2 regions of the Arthrobacter sp. B055-34 genome follow, and region 2 is predicted to be linked to the other one. Evidence: riboswitches for the same ligand, from Rfam matches in the RefSeq annotation. Region 2 holds a riboswitch; the other holds the start of a gene.

Region 1 (15,499 bases), on a different contig from region 2:
TTGACAAGGATGCACTGGCCGGAAAGCCGGTACTCGTTGGCGCGACCGGCGGCACTGCGCGCCATTCGCTCGCCCTCGACTATGCCATCCGCCCGCTCTTCAGCTACCTGCGCGCTCGCACGACGCAGACCGTGGTGTTCGCTGCACCCGAAGACTGGGGTGGCGTGGACGAGGCTGGCGGCGGCATCGTGCGCCGGGCAGGCCGTGCAGCAGCGGAACTGGTTGCACTGGTCCAGGATGTACCTGCCGAGGAGCAAGGCCGCGGCGGCATCGAGTCAATGAGCTTCGAAGAAATCCTCGCCAACGTCGGCCGCTGACCGCTAGCTCAAATACACCGTCGATATGCGGCAAGTTGACGACGGCGGCAGGTTGCCCGGGCGAATCACGTCTGGGCAACCTGTCTGTCAGTAGGGCTCCGGCTGGTCACCCAGATTGAAGTGACGGCCGTTGAGCTGCACTGGCTTGAGCTCAATGTAGAAATCCTTGAGCGTGGGAATCCAGGACTTGAGCCCGAGCTTTTCGGCAGCCTCGATTTCATTCCCGGACTGCAATACCCGTGCGGTTCCTTTGATCACGACGCTCCATGCCTCATCGCTGGTGATCCCGTCCGTTTCGAATATGACGTTCTCGTTGATCGTGACTTCAGCCAGCTTGGTGCCTGGTGCGCTGCGCATCAGCAGCTTGCCGTCGTGGGCGAGGTAGTTGATAGGGAAGATATCCGTCTCCCCGGCGGCAGTCAGGACAATGCGGCCGTGTTGGGTCTTTTCCAGCAGCTTCCAAGATTGCTCGTCGGTGAGTTCTAGGACCGGTTCATCGTGTTGGAACATCATGCACCCATTCTTCTACGCTGCGTCCGCAATCACTGTCCCCAAGTGGGGCTCAGTCCGGCAGGCACAGTCCAATGAAGGCGCCCAGTTCTTCAAGTCCCTCCGGCTTACTGGGGAGGTAGCTGGTCAACTCCCGGGAACGGACGATGACCGCCCGCCACTGCCCGCGGGAAACAGCTACATTGGTCCGATTGCGGTTGAGTACGAATTCCATTCCGCGCGGGGCTTCGGACGGTGCCGATACTGCCGTCGACACGATCACCACCGGAGCCTCCTGGCCCTGGAACTTGTCCACGGTTCCCACCCGGACGCCGCCCAACCCGGCTGACTCAAGCTGGTGCCGGATCAGCTGGACCTGGGCGTTATAGGGTGCCACCACCAGAATGTCCGGCGGACCCAGCGGCCGGGTTGTGCCGCCGTCCGTCCAGTGCAGACCGAGGTGCCGCTGGACCTGCCGTAGAACTTCAGCGGCTTCCTCGGCCGACGAGGTCGAATTTCCCTGATGCTCCAGCAGGATGCATTCCACTCCCGCTGGCACGCCCTGCAGCTGGCGCCGGTCCGCCGCAGGTGCGCTGTGCAGGCGGCCTTCATAGGCGAGCCGCGAGACTGCGGTACATAAAGCCGGGTGCATCCGCCACGTGAGCGCGAGGAAATAGCCCAGCTCCGGCGGAAGTGTGGGGTGCCCGGCCGACAACCAGCCCAAGGCGGACGTGTCTACCGGTTCCGGATGAGTGGCCTGGGTGACCTGCGGCAACTGCTGCGGATCTCCCAGCAGGAGCAGGCGCCGCGTCGCGCGGGAGACGGCCAGGGTGTTGGCCAGCGAAAACTGTCCGGCCTCGTCGATAACCAGCAGATCCAGCGACCCTGGCGGAACTTTGCTGCCGGTCATCGTCCAGGCTGTGCCGCCGACCAGCGCCCCGCCCGGTTCGGTGAGCAACCGTTCCACCTCGGCGTCCGTGCGGTTCCGCCACGGGACGTTCTCCGCATTGAGCTTCTTGGCCACCCGCTCCAGCGGGACGCGGCCCTTCTCCACCGCGGCCTTCATCATGTTTTCCACGACGGCGTGAGACTGTCCGACCACGCCCACCTTCCAGCCCTGCGCAACCAGCCGACCGATGACATGCGCGCCAATATGCGTTTTGCCGGAGCCGGGCGGCCCTTGGACGGCCAGGTAGGAACGGTCCAGTGCCTGGACGGCGGTGGTGATCGCGTCGATGTAGCCGTCCGGCTCCTGTTCAACGACCGGTAGCGACGCCAGGTTGCGCAGTCGCGGCGGAACCCGGCGGAGCAGATCGAGTGCCGGATGCGGCGGCAGCTGTGGCAATCCGCTGCTCACCAGTCCGGCAAGGTCCGCCAGCGCCTGCTTCAGCGAGGTGGTGGCCGGCGGCTGGTTCGGCGACAGTGCCATCGGCAGCTGGTCATATGGATCCGCCTTGGACGGCAGCCGCTCCTGGACCAGCAGGACATCCTTGTCGCCGGCCGCATCCAACTCGATGACCTGCGTTTCGAAGCAGTAGCTGCGCTGGTCGACGCCGGTGTCCCTGGCCTGCAGGAAGTCCGGAAACGGCCGGTCGTAGAGCCGGCACAACGAGGTGCCTTCCTTGATGGTCGAGCCGGGGGCCAGCGTTCCGGTCAACCGGAGCACGCGGACAGGATTCCGCTTCCCCGGCGGCACGGCCCACTCCTCAACAACCTCCGCGTCCTGCACGATGAACACGTCCCTCGTGTCTGCCCAGTCCGGCACCGGCGCGTTCAGCCGGTCGAAGTGGCTCCACCAGAACTGCTTGTCCTCGCGGCGGTGGTAACCGACCGCCGCGGCAACCATGGCGATGGCCTGGTCATCATCGGACAACGGCTCGCCGGTATGCGCGGCCTTGTCCGCAGCGGCCGCCACATGGTCCAGCAGCCGCTGCTCGTCCTGGGACGGCTCGTCCGGAACCTCAGGTGCTGTCCCGCCGTCGACTGCGGCAACGCCATCGGCGGTCGAGCCGGGCTGGATGCCACGTTCGGCCGCCAGCTTGAGCAGCCAGTTACGCAGCTCGAGTGTGGAGACGCAGTCGTACTCGTTGTAGTCGCTGATTCCGGCGAGGATCTTCGCCGCCTCATCGGCCCGGCCGGCATCACGTGCCTCGCAATAGTGGGCATAAGCCACCACCGAGGCCCCGGCATCCGTCACATCACCGCTGCGCAGGTTATCGCCCATGTACAGCGGCTCGAGCTTCTTGATGCTGTAGGAGTTCTCCGAGATCCGCAGGCTGTTGCGCACCGTGTCGTAGAGGTCAACCAGCACGCCTTCGCGCAGCAGCCCGTCCACGGCGTCCTCGCCCAGGACATGCTGTAGCGACAGTCGGCGCAGGGCTGCCTTTTCGTAGTTGGCGTAGTGGTAAATGTGCAGGTCTGGATACCGTTCGCGCCGTTGTGCGACGTAGTCCAGGAAGTTGGCCAGGGCTTGGCCTTCCTCCGCACGGTTGTGCGCCCAGAACGGCAGGAACGGCGGCTTGTCCTGCGGGGAGACCGGGTTCTCCACCACGCCGAAAAGGTACTCGAGGCCCCACGTGCCGGCGGCATCCTGCCAGAGCGGATCCCCCTCGAAGTCGAAGAAAATGTCACCCTGACTGGGGCGGGGGAGCGCGGCCAGCGCGTTTTGCTCCAGCACCCGGTAGGAGACCTTATGGGATTCACCGTCTTTGGCCGTGAATTCGACCGATCCGTCCGGCTCTTGGACGCCGGTCTGCATGCGCGCCTGATCCCGCAGCCTGGCTAACGTTCCGCCGGAGTCTTCGCCCGCCGGCAGCGGCATGGCGGCGAAGTCATCGATGGTGCGGATCCCGTCTGCCATCAGCTGGCGCCGGCGCGTGGTGCTCATGTGTGAAACCAGCAGCAGGTCCCGGTGCAGTTTGACCTGCTCGGAGCAGTAATCGCAGCGGCCGCAGGCGGTGTAGCGTTCGTCATTCCAGGCCACGGGATCCGGCTGCCCACGGTGCTGGCCGGTGATGGCCAGGAACCGGGTCCGGCGCTCCTTGAAGGCGGGCAGGATGTCCGTCAGGCTGTGGTTGCTGCGCACGCCGTTACCCAGCACCAGTGTGACCGTGGGGGAGGGCGTGATTCCGGCTTTGGCGAGTTGGTCGCCGTAGGCGGCAAGCTGCAGCAGGGCGGTCACCTTGGCATGGCGGGCCAGCTTGGTGTCATACACCGCGTAACGCAACGTCCCGCCGTCGTTCTCCTTGACGAGGAAATCCGAGCGGCCATGGAAGCTGCCGTCAAAAAACGCTGCCTGGAACACGACATCAGCCCCGGCCTCCAGGGCGGTAATGGATTCGGCGTGCTTGGCAGTCAGCTCCGGGCGGGTGTAGCCGCTGGTTTCGGCAATCTCCACCACGCCGGCCCCGAACCGGTCCTTGAATTCCTGCAGCACCCGGTGCTCATGGACATCGCCGAGCACCGCCGTCCGCTCCAGCATCTCGTCCGGAGCGAAGACGGCCTTGGGTGTGCGGCCCAGCTTCTCGTCCAGCTTCCGCAGCAACTGGTACTCGCAGCCGGCAGCGACCACCAGGTCACTGGCGGTGAAGACCAGTTCCGGTGCGGCGCCGGCTGATTCGGATTCAAGCAGGAACACAAGGCCTCCCGGGCTGACGGTGCCGCCGGCGTCGGAATCCCTGAGCTGATTTCCGGCGTCCGCGGTTGTTGATAGACGTAATTGACTTCTACCAGCCCGGTCTGACAATTTATGACGGTGCTGCGGCGGTTACCTGTCCGCAGGGTCCATTTCCATCCGCACCAGCGAAAAGAATCGGTTGCCAGCGCCGCTGCGGGTGCTGGGAATGAGCAGTTTCGCGTACTTCTCACACCACTGGGCGGTGCCGTCGGAGTCCAGGGCGGCCTTTTGCACAGCGTCGATGTCCTCTGAGAAGAACATCTTCTGTACGCCCTGCTGGCAGAACTGCACCAGGCTGAGCTGGGCTTCAATGTGGATCCGGACATCCACCCATTCGTCAAAGATGCTTTCGTCCGGAAGGCTCGCGGCCTGGTCGGTGTGCTTGCGGTCGTGTTCTGTTGAGTATGTATTCATCATTTCGTTCTCTCGATAGTTCTTGCCCGCACGGGTCCCCCTTAGAACCTCGTCGTTCTGCGAATATGCAGGCCGCTTCGTCATCCGAACCACCCACGAACATGGGGTTGGTGCGTGACCGGTCGGAGCCTTGGCAACACCACCGGCTAGCCGATTGTGTTGCCCGTCACATCTCGTGAAGCACTCCTACTATATGGTCACGGACGCAGATAGCCAAACGATTGCCCACAGGTAAACATCCGGATTGGGCTAAATGTCGCTTCGAGTCGCTGGTTCTCGTCCTGTTACACAGCATGAACAACAGTGCGTGACGCGACGCCGAACCCGTGGCATACTCTCAACAGCTTCAGGAACTGCGGTCGCTAAGCTCCGACTTGGCCGCATACCAACCCCACGCTCTATGGGTGGTTCGGATGACGAAGCGGCCTGCATTCGCCGTTGGCAGATGGTGCGGGCAAGAGCACGCGAAAGGACCGGTGCCCGGCACCGTTTTTCATGACCAGTATTTCCCCTGCACGCCAGGATCTGCGCGTAATGAGCCTCAATGACTACGAGCACGTAGCAGCCGCCCGGAAGGATTTTGTCGATTTCCTCCTCCGCACCGGCCGCGCTGCCGCCGCTCGGTCTGCCGCCGCCAACCCGATCAACACGGGCTCGTGAGGGAGCAAGCCGGCCTGCTGCTCGATACGGATGTGGTGACGGAGGTGCGTAGCGCGGAGCCGCACGCCGCCGTCGTCGATTTCCTGCAGCAGCGCCGACACCTGCGCATCTTCATCTCCGCGCTGACCGTTGGGGAACTGCGTGCCGCGCATGCCCAGCAGGAAACTGCGTCAAACAACGACGACGGCCGCTGGCTTGCGGAGCTGACCAAGCGTTTTGAGGGCTTCATCCTGCCGGTGGACCTGAAGGTCGCGACGGTCTGGGGGCCGATGTCCAGCCGCCCGGATGTTCCGGCCGTGGAGTCGCTGATCGCGGCCACGGCCGTCCGGTACTGCCTGACCGTGGTGTCCCGCAACGTTGCCGGCTACAGCAAGCTTGCCGTGCCGGCCATCGATCCGTGGCAAGTGGGCAGGTACGCCGTGGCGCAGACTGCGGCTCCGGACCATAAGCCCGGATAACGCGCGGTGCTGAGCCAGGGTGGGGAAACAGCGTGGGGAGCCTGCTAAAAAACCGCCAGGGGAACTGTGGAAGCGGGTGGAACTGGATAGGCTTTCCTTATGTTCCGGTACACCTTGCGTCAGATCCAGTACTACGTGGCCGTCGCTGAATCCGGCTCCATCAGCGGCGCTGCACAGGCCTGTCATGTGTCGCAGGCGGGAATGTCGCTGGCCATCAACGAGCTGGAAAAGGCCGTCGGGACCCAGCTCATCGTCCGGCGCAAGGCGAAAGGTATTACCCTGACCACTGCCGGGCGGGGCTTCCTCAAGGACGCGCAGGTGCTCCTGCGCGAAGCCGAGGAGATCCAGGCCCGGATCGAGGAACGGCACGGGGAACTGGCCGGGCCGCTGGCGATCGGCTGCTACACCACGCTCTCGGCGTTCTGGGTTCCGTTGATGACGGCGGGTTTCGCGGCGCCGAATCCCAAACTGGAGCTGACCATCACTGAAGGGGCGGCCGATGAGCTGCAACTGCAGATGCTGGAGGGCAGGCTCGACGCCGTGCTGACCCACACGCGGCATGTCACCGGCGGCGCAGAAATGCGGGTGATCAAGGAAGGTCGGCCCTACATCCTGCTGGGCGCGGAGCACCGGTTGGCCGACCGCGAGAAGATCGCGCTGCCGGAACTCGCCGAGGACGACATGGTGCTGCTGGACATCCCCTCGGTGCGCGACAACCAGCTGCCGAACCTGCGCGACGCCGGGCTGGACCCGAAAATCGCGTGGCGGTCGACCAGTTTCGAAGCGGTGCGCGGGATGGTAGCCCGCGGGCTGGGCTATACGGTCCTGGTCCAGCGGCCTCCGCTGGATGTCAGCTACGAAGGGTTGCCGCTCGTCTGCGTTCCCATCGACGGGCATATCGGCCACAGCGACATCTGTTTCGCCTACCCTGGGCGCCAACGGTTAAGCCGGCGCTTGACCGCGCTGATGGATTATTGCGCCCAAAGCGTCGACGCCGGCGACAGGGCAGCTGGGCGGCAGAGCAGCGGCGAGGCAGGGCTGACCGGGCGGCCGAACCGAAACACCGCTTAACCAAGCGGTGCCGGCTCCCGCAGGAACCGGCACCGCCGTCGTCGTACTTTTATTTCATTTCACTGCTCAGGTCCATGTTCTTGCCTTCCTTGGTGGCCAGCACACAGACGGCCGCCACGACGAAGGACAGCAGCCAGACCAGGCCGACCAGCCACAGCTCCCCGCCGGCGATGATGACCAGGCCGGAGGCGATCATCGGCGTGAAGCCAGCGCCCAGGGTCGAGGAAGACTGGTAGGTCAGCGAGGCGCCCGTGTAGCGCATCCGGGTGGGGAAGAGCTCGGCCACGAAGGCGCCGAACGGCCCGAAGATCACGCCCTGGATGATGCCGTTGGCCAGGAACAGGCCGATGGCGAAGCCCCACAGCGTGTCGGTCTGCAGCAGCCACAGGATGGGGTAGGCCAGGACGGCTCCGGCGATCATGCCGGCCAGCATGACCGGCTTGCGGCCGTACTTATCGCTCAGGCGGGCCGCGAACCAGATGGCCACGATGGTCAGGGTGGCGCCGACAGCCTTGATGTTGAGGACCGAGGTCGTGTCCACGCCGGCCTCGATGATGTAGGAGACCGCCCACACCGTCATCAGGCCCTGCACGGTGTAGGAGCTCATGCCGGCCAGCACACCCAGTACCAGGTTCTTCGGGTACTTGGTGACAACCTCGACGAACGGGATCTTCTTCTTTTCCGCAGTTGCTTCGAGTTCCAGGAACAGCGGCGTTTCGGCAACCTTGAGCCGGATGACCAGGCCCACGGCGATCAGCACGAGGCTCAGCAGGAACGGGATCCGCCAGCCCCAGCTCATGAACGCTTCCTCGGGCAGGGTAGAGAAGGCCGAAACGGTCAGCGTGGCCAGCACGGCACCGGCGGGACCGCCCATGTTGGCGAAGCTGGCGGCGAAACCGCGGCGCTTGGCCGGGGCGTGCTCGAGGGCAACCAGCATGGCTCCGCCCCATTCACCGCCGACGGCGAGTCCCTGGACAAGCCGCAGCACCACCAGCAGGATGGGCGCCGCCATGCCGATCTGCGCGGTGGTGGGCAGCAGACCGATCAGCGTAGTGCCCGCACCCATCAGGGTCATGGACACGATCAGTACGGTCTTGCGGCCGATCCGGTCGCCGAAGTGGCCGAAGATCGCCCCGCCCAGCGGACGGGCGACGTAACCGACGGCGAGCGTGCCGAAGGACATGAACAGCCCGACGGCGGGGGAGACGTTCGCGAAGAACACCTGGTTGAAGACGATGGACGCGGCCATCGCATACAGGATGAAGTCATAGAACTCGATGGCGCTGCCGATGAAGCTGGAGGCCAGGATACGGCGCATCTGCTTCGTGTTCAGGCTCTCCGAGATGGAGGATGCCTGGGGCTGCGGGGGAGTCATGGTGTTAGCACTCATTGGACAGTAGCCATTTCTTCCAGAATACGGTCAGTGGAGTCAGTACCGAAGGGAATAACGTCCAGATCGTTCGGAACGTAGAAGCGGCCGCCGAAGTCGGCGCCGGCGCTTTCCCACACGGACACGGGGGTGGTGCCTGGTACTAGATGGTGCAGGGCCAAGGCTTTTGCCCCTGCGCGGTTGGCCAGTGCGACTGCTTCAGCGGCACTGGTGTGCGATTTCTTGTGGTGGTCGATGGAGGCCTGGCCGGTGGAATTCGCGGCCGAACCATAGGCACGCTGCACCCAGTCAAAATCGATGGCCTCGTGGAGCAGCAGGTCGGTGTCCGCTGCGAGGCGGACCAGGTTCTCGCACGGTGCGGTGTCGCCGGAGATGGTGACGGAGCCGTGCTCGGTGTCGAACCGGAAGGCGAAAGCGGGGGCGATCGGCGGATGCTTCACCAGCGTGGCCGCCACCGTGACGTTTTCGTCCCGGTAGATCTCGAAGCCCTCCATGGCGGGAGTGGGATTATCGTTCGGGTGGTAACCACTCGCCGTCGGGATTTGGATGTCCTCGGGCACGAAGTAGTCGAAGGGCGAAGGCCGCAGCGCATCCAGAATGCGGTCGTTCAGGTCCGTGGCGTAGGCAGCCATGAGATGGGTGAACATCGCCTTGGTGCCGGGCGTCGGGTTCTCCGGAAAAACCGGCGAAGGCGCGACGGCGGCACGGGCGGAAACCGGGGGAAGCTCGCCGCGGTCGCCGGGGCCCATGATCCTGATCTGGTGCTGGTTGTCCTTCAGCGTGAACATGCCGAAGATCGCCAGGCTGCCCAGGTCGATCGTGTGGTCCGAATGAAGGTGCGTGATGAAGATGCCACGCAGCGAGTTGACCGGAAGCCCGGCGAGCATGAGCTGGCGTCCCACGCCGTGCCCGGCGTCCACCAGGTAAGTGCTGTCGCCAACAACGACGGCGGTGGCGATCCCCGAGCGCTTCCCGGCATTCTCGCCGGTCCACCAGCGTGGACCGCCGGCGGTGCCAAGGGTGACGACGCGTGGCGTCAGATCCGTACCGGTCATGTTGCAGAACTCCTTGTGTTGCTTATCACTTCCTATCGATAATCCGGTATCTGCAATGACCTGTAAAACTGTTTAAACCGGAGATCTAAACTGGTTTTGCTTATGTTTGGCGCGAGGCTAGCCCAAGCGACGAGGCCGACTAGCCCATGGTGATGAGGCCGACGGCCGCGCCGGCACTGACCAGCCCGACCAACTGCCGGGGGGCCAGCCGCTCCCTGAGTACGGTGATGCCCAGGACCACGGGGAGCACCGGATAGAGGGACGAGAGCACCACCGCGATGCTCATCAACTGCAACTGGGCCGCGAGCATGTAAAGCGTCAGGGCCAGCGCGGCCATGCCTCCGATCAGCGCGGCAGCCAGGACGGTTCGCGCCCCGATGCCGCGCAGCTTGGCGGCGGACGGCCGGGCGAGCGGCAGGATGGCCAGCGCAGCGGCGACCCGGCCGGCAACAATAGGCCACAGTCCTGCTTCTGCCCCCACCTGCGCCAGGGCGATGTACTGCAGTGCGATTCCGATGCTCGAGAACAGGGCATCGAGTGTGCCGGCAGCGCGTGAACCTTGCGGGCCGTTCTTGGTGACCGAGATCAGCCACAGTGCCGGGATGGCCAAAGCGATTCCCAGCCAGGCCGGGACGGTGGGACGATCACCTAGGACCGTTACGCCGACAAGGACGGGAAGGGCGGTGCCGCCAACGGCTACGAAAGGAACGACGACGCTCATGCTGCCGTGGCTGAGGCCACGGTAAAGGAACACCATGCCCATGCCCGTCCCGATGCCGGACACTGCACCCCAGGTCAGGTCCGCCAGCTCGACGGACGGTGCCGGGAAGAGTGGCGCGGCGCCCACGCTGAGCAGCAGCGCGCCCAGCTGGCCGATGAGGGCGATCGTTGTTGGATCTGCCCGTCGCGACAACAAACCGCCGACGAAGTCCGCGACGCCGTAAAAGAACGCCGAGCCCAGGGCGAACAGAATTGCCACGGCTCAGGCTGTCCATGCCGAATACTGCATGCCTCATGCAACCATCAGCAGCTGCCTATGGCAACGGCCCCAGTGGCATCGATGAATCACCGGAAGGCGCCGTCGTCGTTCTTGAAAGGTCCTTGAAAACCGGGTTCCGTTCCTCTATCGCGGATCCTTCATTGTTCCTACACTGCAGTATGGGCATCGATGTTGAGCAGCTGTACCGGGACCTGCATGCGCACCCCGAGCTTTCCTTTCAGGAGCACCGGACCGCCGGGATTGTGGCTGAGCATCTTCATGCCTTGGGCTTCACCGTGCACCCCAGCATCGGCGTCACCGGTGTTGTCGGCATCCTCACCAACGGCCCGGGCGGGACAGTCCTGCTGCGGGCGGACATGGACGGCCTGCCCGTAGAAGAGGCGACAGGACTTGACTATGCCAGCACGGCCCGTGGTGTTGATCAGGACGGCAAGGACGTACCGGTCATGCATGCCTGCGGCCATGACGTCCACGTCGCCTGCCTCCTCGGGGCCTTGGAGCGGCTCGCGGACGAGCGCGCAAACTGGCAAGGAACGGTCGTCGCGGTTTTCCAACCGGCCGAAGAGTCAGGCGGCGGGGCCCAAGCTATGGTCGACGCCGGCCTCTTCGACCTTGTTCCCCGCCCGGAGGTGGTTCTCGGCCAGCACGTAGCACCATTTCCCGCGGGTTGGATCGGCATCAGGCCCGGCGTCGCCATGGCCTCGGCGGATTCGATCAACATCACGATGTTCGGAGCGGGCGGCCATGGTTCCAGGCCGGAAACAACCGTCGACCCGGTGGTCATGGCGGCTGCGACAACCATGCGGCTCCAAGGGATTGTTTCGCGGGAGCTGGCCGCCGGCGATTCGGCGGTTCTGACTGTCGGACAGCTCCACGCCGGAACCAAGAACAACATCATCCCTGCGGAAGCCACCTTGGGAATCAGCCTGCGCACCTTCGATGAGCCGGTCCGGACGAAGATGGTCAATGCCATTGAGCGGATCGTCCGAGGCGAAGCATCGTCGTCGGGCGCCGTCAAGGACCCGCTGATCAGCTACGACGAACACTTCCCGCTGACCCGCAACGACGAACAGGCAACCCTTCGAACGACGGCGGCACTGGGCAACGTTTTTGGCCAGCGGATTATTGATCCCGGTCCGATCTCCGGAAGCGAAGACGTCGGAGTGCTAGCCACAGCTGCCGGGGCGCCGCTTGTTTTCTGGTTTGTCGGTGGCGCCGACCCGTCCTTGGCCGAAACCTTGGCAACCACTGGCAGGCTGCCCGAGGACATTCCGTCGAATCACTCGCCGCATTTCGCTCCGCTTATCCGGCCGACTCTCGGCCTCGGGATTGATGCGCTGGTAACCGCGGCGCGTGAATGGCTGAATTAGCCAATGGTGAAGCGGCGGGGATAATGGGCGGGTGAAATCTATACTTTGTCCCTGCCAGAGCGGGCAGGAGTATGCCGAATGCTGCGGCCGGTTCCACCGAGGTGACGCCGCGGCCGGCACAGCGGAGGAACTTATGCGGTCCCGCTATTCAGCTTTCGCCGTCGGCGCCGAAGACTACCTACTAAAGACCTGGTGCGTCGAGACCAGACCCACCGCGGTGGAACTGGATCCGAAACAGAAGTGGACGGGATTGGAGATCCTCCGTACTCGAAAGGGCAGCCCGCAGGACAAAATGGGCACCGTCGAATTTACCGCCCGTTTCCGGCAGGACGGCGCCGACCACGAGCACCACGAGGTCAGTACGTTTGTGCGCGACGACAACGGCAACTGGGTCTACCGCGAGGCGTTTTAGCCCTCGAGTAGCCCGCGGATGTCGTCGGCGGTGAGTTTAGAGGAGAACATGGCGTCGTCGTCCATCACGGAGGAGAAGAGCTTGGACTTGCCCTCCTTCAGCGCCATGACCTTCTCCTCGATGGTGTTCTTGGCGACCATACGGTAGACCATCACGTTCTTGGTCTGCCCGATCCGGTGCGTCCGGTCCACCGCCTGCGCCTCGCTGGCAGGGTTCCACCAGGGATCAAGCAGGAAGCAGTAGTCCGCTTCCGTCAGGTTCAGGCCGAATCCGCCGGCCTTAAGGCTGATCAGGAAGACGGGCGCGTGCCCTTCCTTAAAGCGGTTGATCACTTCGGCGCGGCGGCGGGTGGAGCCGTCCAAGTAGGTGTACTCGACGCCTTCGACATCGAGGCGTTCGGCTGCTTTCTTGAGGAAGCTGGTGAACTGGCTGAAAATCAGCGCACGGTGGCCTTCCGCCAGCACGTCCTCGAGTTGCTCGAAGAGGACATCCAGTTTGCTCGACGGTACGGCGGCGTAGTCATCATGGATCAGCGAAGCATCCAGGCTGAGCATGCGCAGCAGCGTCAGCGACTGGAAGATGGTGAACCGGTTCTTGTCCATGTTGTCCACCAGACGCATGATCTTTTGCCGCTCGCGCTGCAGGTGGGTGTCGTAAATCTTCCGGTGCTTGGCGCTGAGCTCAACCTCGAGGATCTGCTCCTGCTTCGGCGGCAGGTCCGAAGCGACCGCCTCCTTGGTACGGCGTGTCATCAGCGGCCGGATCCGTCGTCGTAATCTGGCCAGCAGTTCGGTGCTGCCGCTGCGTTCAATGGGCCGCTGGTACGTGTCCGCAAATTTCAGCGCCGAGGGGAACAACCCCGGGGCCGTAATTGCGAAGATGGACCACAGCTCCATCAGATTGTTTTCCATGGGTGTACCGGTGATGGCCAGCTTGAATGGTGTCTGCAGGTGGCGGGCGGCCTGGTGTGCCTTCGTGGTGCGGTTCTTCACGAACTGCGCCTCGTCAAGGATCAGCCCGGCCCACTTCTGCTCCTGGTAGTCCTCGGCATTCAGCCTGAAGATCGTGTAGGAAGTGATAACGACGTCGGCCTCTGCCACCGTCTCGGACAGTGGCCGGCGGGTTCGCGCCTGGGTATCGGTGATCGAGGTGACGCGCAGGCCGGGAGCGAACCGGCGGGCTTCGGTCACCCAGTTGGGCACTACGGAGGTGGGAGCGACGACGAGGAAGGGGCCGAGGTCGTCCGCTGCGGTTTCTTTGGCGTGAAGCATCAGTGCCAAAGCCTGCAGCGTCTTGCCCAGGCCCATGTCGTCGGCGAGCACTCCGCCGAGACGGTACCGCCACAGGAAGGCCAGCCAGTTGAACCCCTCGGCCTGATACGGGCGCAGCTCCGCGTGCAGTCCGGCCGGCAGGGGCGTGGGCTCCACCTGGTCAAGCTTCAGCAGACCACTGACCGACTGCTGCCAGGCCTGCGCCTGCTCCGTGTCCTCGGCGAGCTCCTCGAACTCGGCCCATAACCCGGCCTGGTAGCGGCTGATCTGCAGTTCGCCGCTGCCGCGGTCCTGCAGGGCCATGGCCTCATCCACCAGTTCGCGCAACTTGTCGAACACGGGCTGTTCCAGCGACAGGTAGGTTTTGTCCACCAGCAGGAGCTTTTTCTGCCCCTTGGACAGCGCCTTGAAGATGTCGCCAAACGGAATCTTGCGGCCTGCCACCGTGACCATGACACCCAGATCGAACCAGTCGGTCTGCTCGGTTTCCACGGTGCTGATGGTCAGTTCCGGCGTCTCGGTGAGCTCGCGGTAGTCAGGCTGCTCGCCGACGACGTCCACGCGCACGCCGTCAATCTTTTCCAGCCGGGGAATGGTCTCCTGGGTGAAATCCACTGCGGCCATGTCCTTGACCGTGGTTTCGGCCGGAATGTGCTCAACGTGCAGGATTTTGCGGACGGCAGCCTTCAACTCGGCTTCGGCTTCCGTGTCCCGGTACCCGGTTTCCTGCGCGTCTGCCTCGAGCGGCTTGCGGGCCGCCGACTCATTCCGGCCGTATTCGAAGACCCATTCCAGCTTCAGGCTGTTCGCCTTGCCGTAGGTCGCAGTGAGGACCAGCGCCGGTGGCAGGATTTCCGGCAGCTCCACGGAGGCGTCGCTGCTGGTGACGCTGATGGTGCGCTGCAGCCGGGGGTAGACCTGTTCGAGGAACTGCGGGACATCTTGCTCGGGAACGGCGACGGCGGCGGGCCGCTGCAGCAGTTGCTGCTCGCCGGCAGTCAATTGCTTTTGCGTGGGAGCAAGCGTGATTTGGCGCAGCACATTGTCGTAGCTGTAGGCTCCGTGGTTGCCGATGGCGCCGGCCATTTCCAGCGGCTGCGGCGTCCCGTCGATGTAGAGCGAGGGCTCCAGTGTCAGGCCGGCCTCGGGTGCCCGGGCGTCCAAGCGGAGCTCGGCGTGCCGGCCGATGATGACCGCGGTGTCCGCCTTGGCGCCGAGCATGGCAATACCTAAGCGCTTGGCCTCGTCAAGCAACTGCCACAGCAGCGGGCTGCTGAACTCATCCAGATACAGCCAGTCATTGTCCTCGCCGAAATGCAGCTGGCCGCTGGCGCGGTGGAGCGGCACGAACTGCGAAAACCAGCGGTGCTGCTCAGGATCAAGACTCATTCCGAAGGTCTTGAAACTGATGGAATTCCAGCGCAGATTGTTCCTGACCCAGCGGTCCTTATCATTCCGGACCACCGGGCGCACGCCCAGCTGGATCCGGTTAGTAGGCACGCGGCCGCTATGGCTCACGCCCGATCCGGGCCGCCATTGCTGGTGCGCCTGCAAGGTCTGGTCCCGCACTTCGAACTGCAGCCCCAGCGGCATCAGGCGGCTGCGCGTCTTGCGGCCGATGCTGCTGGCAGCGCGCTTCGGGGTGGACTGCGGTCCCGCTGCCAGCAACGAGTCCAGCGCCTGCTGCCACTGCGGAACCGCCGGAGAAGCCGATGCGCCGTAACCGGCAAATGGAGCGGGATCAGCGGACAGCTTGAATTCCTCGTTCGCGCGCAGATTCATCAGGTTGCCGTACAAGAGGGTGGCTGCCACGTGTTTGCAGTCGTAACCCACCGGGCAGCTGCAGGAATTATCGAGCAGGCTGTACCCGGCGTCGTGCTTCTTCTTGAGCTGGACCCGGCAGCGGTACGGCACCG
Region 2 (15,499 bases):
GTTGGGCGGGGCGCCGCCCACTTCAAGGACGCGTGGATACCCGAAGACCACCTGCTCGGTGCGGAAGGCAAGGGCTTCACCCAGGTCATGCAGGGCTTCGACTTCAGCCGTGCCCTGATCGGGCTGCAGTGCTTGGCAGTAGCCAAGGTCACCGTGGACGAGACCTGGGAGTATGTCAGTCACCGGGAAGCATTCGACCAGCCGCTGAGCAAATTCCAGGGCGTCTCCTTCCCTCTGGCCGAGGCCGAAACCATGATCGCGGCAGCCCAACTGCTCTGCTACCAGACTCTCTGGCTCAAGGACCAAGGCCTGCCGCACACCTCGCAGGCGGCCATGTGCAAATGGTGGGCGCCCAAGGTTTCCTTCGACATCGTCAAGGACTGCCTGCTGCTGCACGGCCAGTACGGCTACAAGACGGACCGGCCCATTGAGCAGCGGCTGCGCGACGTACTGGGCCTGCAGATCGGGGACGGTACCGCGCAGATCATGAAGATGATCATCGCCCGCCAGGCCATCGGCCGCGAGCTGGCTCCCTGACCACCGCCACCACCTTTACTTCAGACATTCATCTCGCAAAGGAGCGAACCATGGGCAAGCTTGAAAACAAGATCGCTATCGTCACGGGCGCGGGCAGCGGCATCGGCCGGGCTATCGCCGGCAAGCTCGCTGCGGAAGGCGCTACCGTCGTCGTCAGCGATATCAATGAGGCGGCGGCCAAAGAGACGGCCGCGTCGCTGGGCAACAACTCGATCGGTGTGCTGACCGACGTCACCTCACGGGAATCCGTCGACGACATGGTCCGGGCTGTCAAGGAGGAATTCGGACGCATAGATGTGCTGGTCAACAATGCCGGCTGGGACAAGGTGGAGCCCTTCCTCGACAGCCAGGTTTCCGACTGGGACCGGGTGGTCGCCATCAATCTCTACGGCACACTGCACTGCAGCCAGTCCGCCTTGGCAGTCATGAAGGAACAAGGTTCCGGCGCGGTGATCAATATCGGCTCCGACGCCGGCCGGGTTGGTTCCTCGGGTGAAGCCGTCTATTCGGCAGCCAAGGGCGGCATCATCGCCTTCACCAAGACGCTGGCCCGGGAAATGGCCCGCAGCAAGATCAACGTGAACTGTATCTGCCCCGGTCCGGCGGACACCCCGCTGTTCGCCGGCATCAGCGAGGGCAATCCCAAACTGCGCGAGGCCCTCGAGAAGTCCATCCCGATGCGCCGGCTGGCCCAGCCCGAAGACCTGGCTAACGCCGTCGCTTTCTTCGCCTCCGACGAGGCCGCCTACATCACCGGCCAGACGCTGTCCGTCAGCGGCGGCCTGACCATGAGCTGACCGGTCCGACCTCGAATAATCCAGCTTCCGGCACCCGACTCAACGACGAGCATAAGGAACCACTGCCATGACTTTCGACATGCTGCTGACGCAAGAGCAGATCGACCGCTATACCGGCCAGGGACTCTGGCAGAACAAGACCCTCACCGATTACCTCGACGAGGCCGCCACTGCCACCCCTGACAAAACTTCCACGGTGGACTCGCGCGGCACCTTCACCTATGCCGAACTGAAGCAGCAGGTCGACCGCTGCGCGCTGGGGCTGCTTGAAATGGGCGTCAGGCCCGGCGAAGTGGTTTCCATCCAGCTGCCTAACTGGCGCGAATGGCTGGTCATTCATCTGGCTGCCATCAGGATCGGCGCCGTCACCAACCCGCTGATTGCGATCTACCGCGACCGCGAAGTCGGCTTCATGATGAAGCGGGCCGCTTCCAAGGTGCTCTTCATCCCGCAGGATTTCCGCAAGTTCGACTACCCGGAAATGGTTAAGCGGCTCCGTCCAGAATTGCCGGCGCTTGAACAGGTTGTAGTGATTGGCGATTCCGGCAGCAACGGCGAGGGTTTCCGCTCTTGGGAGGATTTCATCGGCACACCGTGGGAGGAACGTCGCGACGCCGGCGAGTTGGCCGGGCTGCGCCCCGATCCCAACAGCCTCTCCGTCATGATCTTTACCTCCGGTACTACCGGCGAGCCGAAGGGCGTGATGCACACGCACAACACCTTAGTGGCCGGCAGTATGCCGTGGCCGGACAAGCTGGGCATGGATAACAGCGCCGTCATCCACATGGCCTCGACCTTCGCCCACCTGACCGGCTACCTGTACGGTGTATCGCTGCCCATCCAGCTCGGCGGCACTGCCATCATCCAGGATGTTTGGAACGCCGAGAGGTTCGTAGAGCTGATCGAGCAGCACGGCATCCAGCACACTTCCGGTGCCACCCCGTTCCTGCACGATCTGCTTGAGGCCGGCAACCTCGCCGAACATGACACGTCCTCGCTAAAGCACTTCTGCTGCATGGGTGCGCCGATCCCCCGGGTCATGGTGGCCCAAGCCAAGGAGCGGCTGCCTGAGCTCAGTGTCTTCGGCGGCTGGGGCCAGACCGAGTGTTGCCTGGTCACCATGGGCCACCCGTCGGATCCGTTGGAGAAGATCATCAACAGCGACGGCCGCGCGCTCGAGGGCATGAGCATCCGGGTGGCCGACTTCGACGGCTCCGAGGCTGCGCCGGGGACAGAAGGCAAGCTGCAGGTGAAGGGCCCCTTCCTGTTTCAGGGTTACGCCGGGCAGCTGGAGAAGACCCGCGGCGAGTTCGACGGCGATTGGTTTGACACCGGCGATCTGGCCAGCATTGACGAGGACGGCTACCTGCGGATCGCCGGCCGTACCAAGGATGTGATCATCCGCGGCGGCGAGAACATCCCTGTCGCATACGTGGAAAACGTGCTCTACGAACACCCCAAGGTCGACGCCGTCGCTGTGGTCTCCATCCCGCATGCAAGATTGCAGGAAACCGCTTGCGCCGCCGTCGTCCTCAAAGACGGTGAATCCGAGCTCACCCTCGGCGAGCTGCAGCGGTTTCTGACCGAGAAGGGCGTGGCCAAGCCATACTGGCCCGAGCGCGTGGAAGTGGTACCAGATTTCCCCCGTACTCCCAGCGGCAAGATCCAGAAGTTCCAGCTGCGCGAAAAGTTCGCTGCGGCCGTGCAGGAAAAGAACCAGGCCGTTCCGGCAGGAGGAGCCCGATGAACCCCGTTGCCCATGTTGCCGAAGCCGTGCCGGCGGCTGCCGCAGAACCGGCTGTGCTGGCCAATTCTGACGTGCTGAAGCTGGATGGCCTCTTCAGTCCCGGTGAACTTGTGCTGCGCGATACGGTGCGTGGTTTTGTACGGGACCGGATCAAGCCGAACATCAAGCAGTGGTACGAAGACGCGCACTTCCCGGTCGAAATCGTCCGGGAGATGGGCCGGCTGGGCCTGCTTGGCATGCATTTGAAGGGCTATGGCTGCCCGGGCCGCTCCGCCGTCGAGTACGGCATCGCCGCGATGGAACTCGAAGCGGGTGATTCCGGCCTGCGCACCTTCGTCTCGGTGCAGGGCTCGCTGGCCATGAGCGCCATCCACAAGTGGGGCTCAGAGCAGCAGAAGAACACCTATCTTCCCGGCATGGCCAAGGGCGAAATCATCGGCTGCTTCGGCCTGACCGAGCCCACCGCCGGTTCAGACCCCTCCAGCATGCAGACCACCGCCGTGCGCGACGGCGACGGCTGGGTCCTCAACGGCGCCAAGCGCTGGATCGGGCTGGCTTCCATCGCGCAGGTCGCGGTGATCTGGGCCGCCACCGACGACGGCGTGCGCGGCTTCCTGGTCCCGACGGATACCGCGGGGTTCACCGCTACACCGATCGAGCCCAAGCTCTCCATGCGCGCCTCCATCCAGTGCGACATCGAGCTGGACAACGTCCGCCTCCCGGCAGACGCGCTGCTGCCCGGCGCAAAGGGACTGCGCGGCCCGTTCTCCTGCCTGAACGAGGCACGCTACGGCATCATCTGGGGTGCCATGGGCGCCGCCAGAGACAGCTACGAGGAAGCCCTGAAGTACTCGTTGGACCGGCTGCAGTTCGACAAACCGCTCGCGGGCTACCAGCTGACCCAGGAAAAGCTGGTCAACATGCTGCTGGAAATCCAGAAAGGCACCCTGCTGGCCATCCATACCGGTCGGCTCAAGGACGCCGGAACCCTGGAGCCGGTGCAGATCTCGGTCGGCAAGCTCAACAACTGCCGCGAGGCCATCAAGATCTGCCGCGAGGCCCGCACCATCCTCGGCGGCAACGGCATCACCCTGGATTACTCGCCGCTGCGTCACGCGAACAACCTCGAATCAGTCCGCACATATGAGGGCACCGACGAGGTCCACACCTTGATCCTAGGTAACCACATCACCGGCCAGCCGGCCTTTCGGTAAGGGGAGCAGATGAGCTACGAAACCATCCTGACCGATGTCCGCAGCCAGCTGGGCATCATAACCGTCAACCGGCCGCAGGCCCGCAACGCCCTGAGCAAAACTGTGCTGCGGGAGATCCGCGCCGCCCTCGAGGACTTCGTGGGCAACGACGACGTCGGCGCTGTCGTCTTCACCGGCGCCGGGGACAAAGCCTTCATCGCCGGCGCGGACATCACCCAGCTGGTGGACTACACCCTCTTCGACGGCCTCTCCTCCGACATGCAGCGGCTCTACGACTACATCGAGGACTACGAAAAGCCCACCATCGCCGCGGTCAACGGCTTCGCCCTGGGCGGCGGCAATGAACTGGCCATGGCCTGCGACATCCGCATCGCCGCCGAAAGCGCCCGGTTCGGGCTGCCCGAGACCAACCTCGGCGTGCTTCCCGGTGCCGGCGGCACCCAGCGGCTCACCCGGCTGGTTGGCAAGGGCCGCGCCGTCGAACTCATTCTCACCGGACGTGTCTTCGACGCCGCCGAGGCGCTGCGCATCGGGCTCGTCACCGACGTCGTGCCTGACGCCGGACTGATGGAGGCGGTCCAGCACACGGCCGGGCAGATCCTGGCCAAGGGCCCGCTCGCGGTCCGGCTGGGCAAGCTCGTGATCAAGAACGGCGCCGAAACCGACCAGCGCACCGGCCTGCTGCTCGAACGCCTGGCGCAGTCCCTGCTGTATTCCAGCGAGGACAAACGCGAAGGCGCCGAGGCCTTCATTGAAAAACGACCAGCCAAGTTCCAAGGCAAATAGGGCAGGGAAACAATAAATGCAGATCAAGAACATCCTGGTCATCGGCGCCGGCGCCATGGGCTCCCAAATCGGCATGGTGTGTGCGCTGGCCGGCTACCGGACCACCGTGCAGGACGTCGCCGAGGAATCCCTGACCGCAGCCCGGGAACAGCTCAACATAAGGATGGACGCCAGCGTGGCCAAGGGGCGGCTCAGCAGGGCCGACGCGGACGCCGCCCTGGCCCGGCTAGCCTTCACCACCTCGCTCCGGGACGGCGCTGCGGACGCCGACTTCGCCATCGAAGCGGCCACCGAAAAACTGGACATCAAACGCCGCATCTTCGCGGCCCTGGACCAAGCCGCACCTCCGCACACCATCCTGGCCACCAACTCCTCCACGCTCGGTTCGTCCAAGGTTGCTTCCGAAACGGCCCGGCCGGACAAAGTCTGCAACATGCACTTCTTCAACCCCGCCCTGGTGATGAAGTGCGTGGAAGTCGTCCGCCACGCCAAAACCTCGCAGGAAACCGTGGACGCCACGATGGAACTTGCCCGCACCTTGGGCAACGCGCCGGTCCTGATCAACCAAGAGATCCCGGGCTTCGTGGCCAACCGGCTCATGGGCGCCATCCGGGACGAAGCCCTGCGGCTCTACGCCGACGGCATCGCCAGCTACGAAGACATCGACACCGCCGCCAAGACCGCGCTCGGCCATCCCATGGGACCGTTCGAACTGATGGACCTGGTAGGCCTGGACGTGAGCTACCTGATCCGGCAAGCCACCTACGAAGAAACCCAGGACCCCGCGGACCTACCCCACCCGGCACTGAAGGAACTCTACGAACAGGGCCACTACGGCAAGAAGACCGGAAAGGGCTGGTACTCCTATGACCATTAATGACCAGTACACCGCAGCCCTGGCCAAGGGACTCACGGACGCGAAAGACACGGACTGCTACCTGCTCCTGGAGCAGCTGACGGACGAGGACCGCGCGGTCAAGAACAAGGTCCGCGGCTTCGTCAACGAACACGTACTGCCGGTCATCAACGGCTACTGGGAACGCGCGGAGTTCCCGCATGAGCTGCTGCCGGAACTGGCCAAGTTGAGGATCATCGGCTCCACCATCGAAGGCTACGGCTGCCCCGGCATGAGCCGGCTGGCGGCAGGCATGGCGACCGTGGAAATGTCCCGCGGCGACGGCTCGATGAACACTTTTATCGGCGTCCAGTCCAACCTGACCATGGGCACTATCAACATGCTCGGCAGCGAAGAACAGAAGCAGCGGTGGCTTCCCCGCATGGCTGCCCTGGACCTCGTCGGTGCCTTCGCACTGACCGAGCCGGAGCATGGCTCGGACTCCGCCCAGCTGGAAACTACAGCCCGCAGCGACGGGACCCATTGGGTACTTAGCGGGCGCAAACGATGGATCGGCAACGCGAGCTTCGCTGATGTCGTCGTTATTTGGGCCCGGGATGAGGCCGATGGCAAGGTCAAGGCGTTCGTTTTGGAGAAGAACGACGACGGCACTTACCCGCCGGGGTACAGCACCGAAGTGATTACCGGGAAAATCGGCAAGCGGGCCATCCTGCAGCCCGACATCGAAATGAAGAATCTGCGGATCCCGGATGAAAACCGGTTGCCGGGAGCGGAATCGTTCCGGGATGCTTCGCGGGTGCTGGCGTCCACCCGCGGCGGCGCCTCCTGGGAGAGCCTGGGCCACGCGCTCGCCACCTACGAGGCCGCGCTGACCTATGCGCAGGTCAGGACCCAGTTCGGCAAACCGATCGCAAGCTACCAGCTGGTGCAGAACAAACTTGCCAATATGCTGGCCGAGCTCACGGCCATCCAACTGATGTGCTTCCGAATGGCGTCCCTGCAGGAAAGCGGGCAGTGGACCGGCACCATGGCTTCCGTGGCGAAAATGCACACCGCGCAGAAAGCACGCTGGATCTGTTCCGAAGCCCGTGACATCCTCGGGGGCAACGGGCTGCTGTTGGACTTCCATGTGGGACGGCACCTGACGGATATGGAAGTGGTCCACACCTACGAAGGCACCGATTCCATCCAGTCCCTGCTGATCGGCCGCGCCACCACCGGAATCTCGGCTTTCGCATGAGCGACGCCCCAGCAGAGAGCAGATCCGCCAGCCTCAACGGCAGGAGAGCACTGGTGATTGGTGGAGGCGGCATCGGTGCACAGGTCTGCCTTGATCTGGCGGCTGCCGGGTCGACGGTGTTCTTCACCTACCATCGCAGCCGGGAGGTTGCCGAAGAATTGGCCCAGCGGCTGACTCCGTCCGGGTGCGCGGGATTCGCCCAACTGGACGCGGCGGACGACACCGCGGTGACCGACGTCGTAAATCGCGCCGCAGCAGCCTTGGGCGGAGTGGACATCCTGGTCATTACCGCCGGGCACCGGCACGAGCTGCGGTTGTTTCACGAAACTGAGGCGGCCGCTGCTCGGGAGATAGTGGATACCGAACTCTTAGCCGTCATGAACACTGTCCGTGCGGTACTGCCAATCATGCGGGACAGCAACTACGGCCGCATCGTGGTGGTTGGTTCGGACAGCGGCAAGGTCGGCTCCAGCGGGGATGCCGCATCCTCGGCGGCCAGAGGCGGCGTGATTGCCTTTGGCAAAGCCATTGCGCGGGAGAACGCAGCCTTGGACATCACGGCCAATGTCGTCTGCCCGGGTCCTACCGACACCGCTCTGCTGCAGGACATGCTGGCGTCCGATGGTCTGACCGGCAAGGTCATGAACGGCATGGTTAAGGCCATCCCGAAGCGGCGGCGGGGTACGGCGACCGAAGTCGCGTCAGCTGTCCTGTTTCTGGCAGCCGATGGCGCCGGCTACATCACAGGCCAGGCCATCAGCGTCAGCGGAGGACTGACGATGAGTTGACCCGCACGGAGGCCAACCCGCCGGTAACAGTGCGCTGACTGTCCGGCGGCGGCGATACGCTGGGTAAACCTTTCAGCACTACCTCCGGGGGTCAGCATGTCCAATCCGTACCAGCCGTCGAATCTGCCCGTGCCGCAGCATCCCGCGCCGGTCTACCAGCAGGTCTACGTCCAGCCCCAGCCGAAGGGCGCCAGCGTCACGGCCATGGTGCTGGGGCTGGTCTCGCTGTTTCTCGGGTTCACTTTCGTGGTGCCCATTGTGGGATTCATCTTCGGTCTGGTTGGCCTGAACAAAGAACCCGCGGGCAGGGGAATGGCGATCGCCGGCTTGGTGCTCAACGGCCTCATGCTGCTGGGCTGGGTGCTGCTGTTCATCTTCGTCTTCGGCATCTTCGGCGCGGTAGCCACCTCCAGCACCATGGTCTGACTCCCTAGTGCGCTGGCACATACCCCGTCTTAAAATGGAGGGGTGACCTGTCGGCGTCCTTGCAGGCGGGCACTGCCAGCCATAGGAGAAACACCATGGGTATAGGTAACAGGATCAAGCGGGCCGCCGAGCGGTTGGGCGGCAAGGGCAGGATGGGCACCGGGCATACTCCCGGCACCACGCGGGGCAGAACGCGCGGTACTTATGGATCGGCCGGAGCCGCCGGCACGGAACACGGCGGCATCGGCGGGAAAATCATGGGCGCCCTGAGGAGAAAGCACTGAGCGAACGGATCCACGGGATTCTTGACCGGGCGCAGGAAGAAATGCTCTGGGTCGGCCCCGACCACCCGTCATACCGGCTGCTGTCGGAGCTGACCCACGCTGTCCGGGATGCCTGGCAGGAAGGCTTCGAACACGCCCGCCACGGCGCCGCCGAAGACAACCCGTACCGCTACTGATTACGACGGCGATGCCCCCTTCCCCCTCGCCCGGCACCTTGCCTGGGTGGGGACGAAAGGCAGGCACCGCCGTCGTTGGTCTTGCGGTCAGCGCAGAGTGTGCTGCGTCAGCGCGAGCGGACCCGCGCCAACACGTGCTCTTCCGCCAGCGGCCCGGCCTTGATGCCGGCGGGCACCCGGAAGAAGAAGACCAGCCCGATGACCCACCACAGGCCAAAGAGGATCCACGGCTCGATGCCCAGCTGAGCCGGCATCCCCGGCATGTACAGGCTGAACAAAGCCACGCCCAGCACGGCCGCGGCGATGCCGATCGCGACGCCGCCCTTGCCTTTGCCGCCGATCCGCAGCGGCCGGTCCATCTCCGGTTCGCGGCGGCGCAGGATCAGAAAGGAAATCGCCACCATGGTGTAGGCCAGCACGATGCTCGGCGCGCCGGAGTCCACCAACCAGACCAGCATCTCCACGCCGAAGAACGGCGCCAGGACGCTCAGCCCGCCGACGAACAGCAGGGCATTGTGCGGGGTGCCGTACTTGGAGTGCAACTTGCCGAACCAGGCCGGCAGCATTCCGGAGCGCGCCAGCGAGAACATCAGCCGGGATGCGCCGAGCAGCAACGAGTTCCACGAGGTGAGGATGCCAGCGATACCGCCGGCGATCAGTACCTTGGCCATGATGTCCGAACCGAACATCGCACCCACGGCGTCCGCCGTCGCAATGTCCGTCCCGGCCAGCTCACTGGCCGGCATGGCCGAAGACGTGGTCAGCACCACCATCACGTACCAAATAGTGGCCAGGATGACCGAGACCACCACGAGCCGGCCGATCTGACGCGCCGGAATGTTCACTTCCTCGGCGGACTGCGGAATCACATCGAAGCCGATGAACAGGAACGGCACCACCACGAGTACCGCGAAGAACCCGGTCATGCCGCCGTTGAAGAACGGCTCCATATTGGACACTTCGCCGCCGGTAAATGCTCCGGCGATCATGACCAGGCCGATGGCCAGCAGGAACAGCACCACAAAGGTCTGCACGATGCCGGCTTCCTTCACACCACGGATGTTGATCCAGGTAATAACGACGGCGGCAACGGCCCCTACCAGCGCCCAGGTCAGGTGGACGTCGAAACCGGCGACGTTCCAGAGCTTGATCTGGCTGAGGTTGGGAAAGATGTACTGGACGGTCCGCGGAAGCGCCACCGCTTCGAAGGCCACGATGGTCACGTAGCCGCCGATGATGGCCCAGGAACCGATGAAGGACGGGCGCGGTCCCATCGCCCGCATGATGTAGTTGTGCTCGCCGCCGGCCTTGGGCATTGCCGCACACAGCTCGGCATAAGTGAGTCCGACCACGCCCATGATGATGCCGCCCGCAAGCATGGCCGTCACTGAGCCCATGGTTCCGGCGGACTCCAACCAGCCGCCGGTCAGGACCACCCAGCCGAAGCCGATCATGGCCCCGAAGCCCAGGGCGAGGACGTCGAGGCGTCCCAGTACTTTCTTCAATGAGGGTTCGGATTCGTGTTGTGATACAGCCACGCCGATGCCCCTTTCTCGTTCAGATGCCGTTCGGGCATGGAAAATTGCCGGCGGCGCGAAGGTGGCACCGATCACGGCAAGAGTAACTGCACGACATTACTACGATGTTTCGGCCTGAAATGGCCATGTTGCGTTGGCTGGGTCTTCTTGCCTGTGGTCCGCCGATGTTGGACAGCGCAAGGGCGAGCAGCATCATCATGCTGCTCGCCCTCAGATCCGCTCTCGGCTGATGAACGGGCTGGAACCTGTGGCTAGGGGTTGTGCTCAACTACGAAATCCCCGCCGGGGAAAACCACCGATTCGTGGCCGTCGTCGAACCGCACAAAGTACGGAGGAGCGCCGTCATCACCCCTGACCTCAACAATTTCCCCGTGCCGGTCGGACGACTCTACGGTCCGGCCGCGGACAATGATCCTGTTGCCTGGCGATGCCTTCATCGTGAAATACCTCCTGGCCCTAGGGTACGATCGACTGCGCCGAAGGGGAATAGCCCGTGCTACTTCTTGAAGACCTCGGCGCTAACCGGCGTGGGGTTGGCGAAGAGATCCAGCACCGGGCAGTGCGCGTCCACGGTGCGGCGCAGCTCCTCGTAGCGTTCCTGCGTTTCGGGGCCGCTGATGTTCACGTTCAACCGCACGGCGCTGAATCCAGGACGCACGCTCTGATCGGCGCCGAACAGGCCCTGCACGTCCAGATCGCCCTCGGCGTCGATGCTGATCTCGTCGAAACGGATACCCAGCTGGTGTGCGTACAGCCGGTAGACCACTACCTGGCAGGAGGCCAGGGCACCCAGCGCGTACTCCACCGGGCTCGCGGCGGTGTCCTCACCGGCCAGGCCCGCCGGTTCGTCAACGGAAAACTCGTGCCTGCCCGCGGTGACACGGGTGGCTACCGGGCCGGTTCCCTGACCTGCCACCTTGAACGTCAGCTTGGCATTGGCGGTGTCTTCGGCAATCTTGCCGGTCCAGAAGGCGCCGGCCTCATCCAGCCGGGCGGCACGGTCTTCGGCCAGATCACGGAGAGCTGTTTCAGTCATGGTGGAATCCTTCCTGTCGGCGCACGCCGGAGCAGGGCGCCATACTTACGCCTCCCGTTTGGGCCGGCGTCGAATCTTCACCTGGGGCACCCCGCTACAGCTACGAGGGTTGCCGTCCAACCGGCCAGGGCCGAAGGTTGGAACTCTTGATTCTGCGTCCGATTCTGCCCGCCGCACCCCGGAGCACTCAACCGCGCCGTAACATGAGGACTTCTGTATTTCCTAGCGGCCCAGTTCGCCCTCGGGGCGGCCAACCTGGCCTTCAGGCTGGTGCTTGTCGCCGGGGAGCCGGGCCCGGTCATACTCCGGACTGCCTGGTACGGGCTCCGCCTTGTGTTCGTCCTCGGCGGGCTTCTTGGGCGGTTCGCGGAAGTAGTCGGCGTTGGCCAGGTTCCAGTCTTCGCTCCAGCCGCGGGGAGGATCCTTGAGCAGTTCGCCGGGCTCCATCCAGTTGTAGATGTTCTCGTAGGAGCGCGTGGTCAGATGGTCCACGCGGCGCCGAAGCATCCGCGGCGAGACCTCGTCCGGGGATTTGCAGCCCATCGACGCCATGATCTGCACGCTCTCGTCCACTGTGAGCTTCTGGTAGTTGAAAACGCGCTGGCCCTTGTCTTCGACGTTGAGCGCGCGCACCAGCCGCGGGTTCTGCGTGGCCACGCCCACCGGGCATTCGTTAGTGTGGCATTTCTGCGCCTGGATGCAGCCGGTGGCCATCATCATGGTCCGCGCGCTCATCGTGAAGTCCGCGCCTTCGATCAGGCGTTTGACGATGTCCGAGCCGGATGCGACCTTCCCCGCGGCGGCAATGCGGACCCGCTCCCGCAGCCCCACTCCGATCAGGGCGTTGTGCACCAGCATCAGGCCTTCGGTCAGCGGCGTGCCCACGTTGTCCTGGTACTCCAGCGGCGCCGCGCCGGTCCCGCCTTCGGACCCATCGACGACGATGAAATCCGGAGTCACTTTCTCCTCCAGCATCGCCTTGCAAATGGCGAGCACGTCCACGCGCGAACCCACGCACAGCTTGAAGCCGATGGGCTTGCCGTCGGAGAGATCGCGCAGCTGCTTGACGAAGCGGATCAGCTCCCGCGGTGTGCCGAAGGCGCTGTGGCTGGCAGGCGACACACAGTCGACGCCCATCTCCACCCCGCGTGCTTCGGCAATCTCCGGGGTGACTTTCGAGCCTGGCAGGACACCGCCCAGACCGGGCTTGGCCCCTTGCGAAAGCTTGATGCTGATGCCCTTGACCTCGGGGCGCGCCGCCTTCGGAATAAAGGCCTCGGGGCTGAAATGGCCGTCCTTGTCGCGCGCGCCAAAGTAGCCGGAGCCTATTTCCCAGATCAAGTCGGCACCGTATTCGAGGTGGTACTTGGTCAGGCCGCCTTCACCTGTTTCCTGCACGAAGCCGCCCAGCGCCGCACCTTTATTCATCGCGAGCACGGCATTCTTCGACAGCGAGCCGAAGCTCATGGACGAGACGTTGAACAGCGAAATGTCGTAGGGCTGCCTGCAATCAGGCCCGCCCAGCGGTATCCGCGGATGCTGCTTGGGCGGCGCTACCGGGGCGGTGGAATGGATCAGGTATTCGTAGCCGATCTGGTTCACTTCGCGTTCCGTACCGAAGGCCTTGTGGCTGTTCTCGCCTTTGGCCCGCGCATACACCAGCGACCGCACATCCCGGTTGAACGGCTTCCCGTCCACGTTCCGCTCGACAAAGTACTGCTGGATTTCCGGCCGGATGGATTCCAGTACGTAGCGCATATGCCCCAAGATTGGATAGTTCCGCAGGATCGAGTGCCTGGTCTGGACCACATCCCAGATCCCGATCACCAAGAGCGCAACAACGACGGCGGCCAGCACCCACCAGCCAACGGAACCGAACGACGCGGCCACGATGGTAATAAAGCCCAGCACCGCAAGAACAACAAAAACCAAAAAGCGTGCCATGGCCCGAGTCTACGACCGACGCCGGAGGAACCGGACGGGTCCGGCGGATTCGTCCGGTTCCTGAGCACACCCGGGGCGTCTGGAGTCAGGCGCAGCAGTCTGCTGGCTGCCGCCCAGCCGGTGCCGGCGCCGTTAGTCCTCTGCGCCTCAGCTGCGGCATTAAGCCGTGGAGCCAGGCCAGCGCCCGATTGTCATGCGTCTTGGCTGTAGCTGCTTGCCGGGTGGGCACCAGCGCCTTGGCCCGGTTCCTGGGTGACCTCAAGGCCGTCCCATTCCCTTGGTACTGCGAGCGCTGGCGGGTCCGCTCTGCCTGCGCCATCAGCTGCTGCAGTTCGATGTTGTGGATTTTCAGCCAGTATTCCGGAGGTTGGAGGCTCATGGCTGGTCCTGCTTTCTTCACGGATTCCGATAGGTCTTAGCATCAACGCCGTGCACACCGGATTCCATGGCCGGGAAAACTGCCAGTTTCCGTCGATTTCCTGCCATCGCTCCCCGGCCACCGCTAAATAACGACGTCGAACTCCACCGCCGCCGATAGCTGGCCGTTCACCTGCACTTGAAGCAGGTGGCGGCCGGCGTAATGCACCCGGGTGGTCATCGGCCGGAGGGCATGGATCTTCCTGAACCGGCGGGTCTCGCCCGGTTTCAGTTCCGCGACTGCGAGTTTGAAGACCTTCGGGGCCAGCGTTCCGTTGGCCTTCACGTAATGGACCACATAGTCCACGGCCAGACGCGCCGGGTGCAGCGAGTCGTTGGTGACCGCAACCGTGAACGCGATTTCGCCCGGCAACTGCACCTCGATCCGGTCCAGTTCCGGCACGGCGATGCTCACCGCATTCGGAGTGAAGCCCAGCAAAGCAAGCGCGCCGGGGTGCGCCTTCTTGACCAGTGTCCGCAGCCCGTGCCGCACCACCCACGGCGTTCCGTCGCCGGGATCCCCCTGCCATTTCTCTACCAGGGCGACCACGGTTTCCGGGTCGTGGCGGGCGATGTCGTTGAGGTGGTTCGCCACGGACCGGCGGACGAGTTGGCTTGGATCGGCGTGCAGGGCATCCAGGAGCGGCAGCGTCGCTTCCGGGCGGGCGATGATTTCCGGCACGCGGACCGCCCATGGAAGGTACGGCCGGGGCCCTTCGCTGGCGAGCCGGCGGACCTGCTCGTCCGTGTGCCGCGTCCAGTCCTGCATCTGTGCCAGCGCCCGGTCAAGGTCCTGCAGAAGCAGGCGGCGGATCGCGAACTCCCCGGTGAGCCGGGGAGTCAGCTCGAAGAGCAAGGCCAGGGCATCGTCGAAGGCGCGCGTGGTGCCGTCCTGCAACGCGAGCGTGACGGCAGCCTCCGAGACAGGCCAGATCATCCAGCCGCTGAAGGACTCATCATTCAGAGCAGTGCGGACAATGTCGGCTGCCTGATCGTAGCCGACGTCCAGATCGGACAGCAGCGCAGCCGTCAGCAGATCGCAGCGCGCGCGGAGCGAGAGCGGCTCCAGCTTCGCCTCGGCGGCGGCGAGCGCCGGCCAGTCCGAACGAGGTGAGCCCTGGCCAAGCGTTGTCCTCAGTCCCTCCACGGCCTCCGGACTCAGCAGGTCGTTCATTGCACCCATGTGGTCCTCCCGGTTTCCGAACAGCTCTTGCCAATGTCCCCTCTTCGGCATCTTATTGTGCGCAAAGACTTCTTGCTGCTGGTTACTGAGGGTGATGGAACGTTGCTGCCCGGTTCTGTGCCACCGAGAGTGCGTAGAGCCGTTGAGGTGCTCGCCGTTCGTCCGGCGCAGGCGATTCTGGAAATCGGCGGTGGCACCGGCGCTGCGGCATCCTTGATCTGCGCGCAGCTGACAACGGGACGCTACCTGGGGATCGACCGCTCCGAAAAGGCTGTGTCCGCGAGCCGACAACGCCTCGCAGGCTTTATCGACCGGGGCACCGCAGAAGTGCGGTGTGCACCTCTCGAAGACGCCGCTTTGCAGTCCGCCGGCCCTTTCGACACGGTTTTTGCGATCAACGTGAACCTCTTCTGGACCCGGAACGCCGTCGAGGAGCTCCAAAAACTCGCCCGCATCCTGTCCGACGACGGCGTCCTTAGGCTCTTTTTCGAACCTCCGCCAAGCTCACCCGTCCGGAGGATCGTTGAAAC

Evidence for each region. Region 2 has a riboswitch for S-adenosylmethionine ahead of AC5RWO_RS18490 (OsmC family protein). Riboswitches for the same ligand answer to the same signal wherever they lie in the genome.
Region 1: it holds a riboswitch for S-adenosylmethionine, as region 2 does, so the genes downstream of both, AC5RWO_RS08110 (hypothetical protein) here and AC5RWO_RS18490 (OsmC family protein) in region 2, are expected to answer to the same signal.

The regions. Positions count from the first base shown of each region.
Region 1 covers NZ_JBNHFQ010000003.1:440,124-455,622, reverse strand. The annotation lists gene AC5RWO_RS08125 (FMN reductase) at 1-317, shown strand, start outside; gene AC5RWO_RS08120 (pyridoxamine 5'-phosphate oxidase family protein) at 405-830, opposite strand; gene AC5RWO_RS08115 (TM0106 family RecB-like putative nuclease) at 880-4,443, opposite strand; gene AC5RWO_RS08110 (hypothetical protein) at 4,573-4,899, opposite strand; SAM riboswitch class IV at 4,910-5,077, opposite strand; SAM riboswitch class IV at 5,241-5,363, shown strand; gene AC5RWO_RS08105 (hypothetical protein) at 5,431-5,556, shown strand; gene AC5RWO_RS08100 (PIN domain-containing protein) at 5,553-6,014, shown strand; gene AC5RWO_RS08095 (LysR substrate-binding domain-containing protein) at 6,114-7,085, shown strand; gene AC5RWO_RS08090 (MFS transporter) at 7,135-8,460, opposite strand; gene AC5RWO_RS08085 (MBL fold metallo-hydrolase) at 8,472-9,530, opposite strand; gene AC5RWO_RS08080 (EamA family transporter) at 9,670-10,509, opposite strand; gene AC5RWO_RS08075 (amidohydrolase) at 10,689-11,900, shown strand; gene AC5RWO_RS08070 (YchJ family protein) at 11,932-12,312, shown strand; gene AC5RWO_RS08065 (DEAD/DEAH box helicase) at 12,309-15,499, opposite strand, start outside.
Region 2 covers NZ_JBNHFQ010000011.1:21,671-37,169, forward strand. The annotation lists gene AC5RWO_RS18425 (acyl-CoA dehydrogenase family protein) at 1-537, shown strand, start outside; gene AC5RWO_RS18430 (SDR family NAD(P)-dependent oxidoreductase) at 588-1,334, shown strand; gene AC5RWO_RS18435 (AMP-binding protein) at 1,402-3,081, shown strand; gene AC5RWO_RS18440 (acyl-CoA dehydrogenase family protein) at 3,078-4,295, shown strand; gene AC5RWO_RS18445 (enoyl-CoA hydratase/isomerase family protein) at 4,305-5,081, shown strand; gene AC5RWO_RS18450 (3-hydroxyacyl-CoA dehydrogenase family protein) at 5,098-5,958, shown strand; gene AC5RWO_RS18455 (acyl-CoA dehydrogenase family protein) at 5,948-7,177, shown strand; gene AC5RWO_RS18460 (SDR family NAD(P)-dependent oxidoreductase) at 7,174-7,965, shown strand; gene AC5RWO_RS18465 (DUF4190 domain-containing protein) at 8,062-8,391, shown strand; gene AC5RWO_RS18470 (hypothetical protein) at 8,487-8,675, shown strand; gene AC5RWO_RS18475 (hypothetical protein) at 8,717-8,851, shown strand; gene AC5RWO_RS18480 (APC family permease) at 8,959-10,389, opposite strand; gene AC5RWO_RS18485 (DUF1918 domain-containing protein) at 10,641-10,826, opposite strand; gene AC5RWO_RS18490 (OsmC family protein) at 10,886-11,425, opposite strand; SAM riboswitch class IV at 11,462-11,577, opposite strand; gene AC5RWO_RS18495 (FMN-binding glutamate synthase family protein) at 11,648-13,369, opposite strand; gene AC5RWO_RS18500 (hypothetical protein) at 13,455-13,748, opposite strand; gene AC5RWO_RS18505 (DNA alkylation repair protein) at 13,872-14,969, opposite strand; gene AC5RWO_RS18510 (class I SAM-dependent methyltransferase) at 15,027-15,499, shown strand, end outside.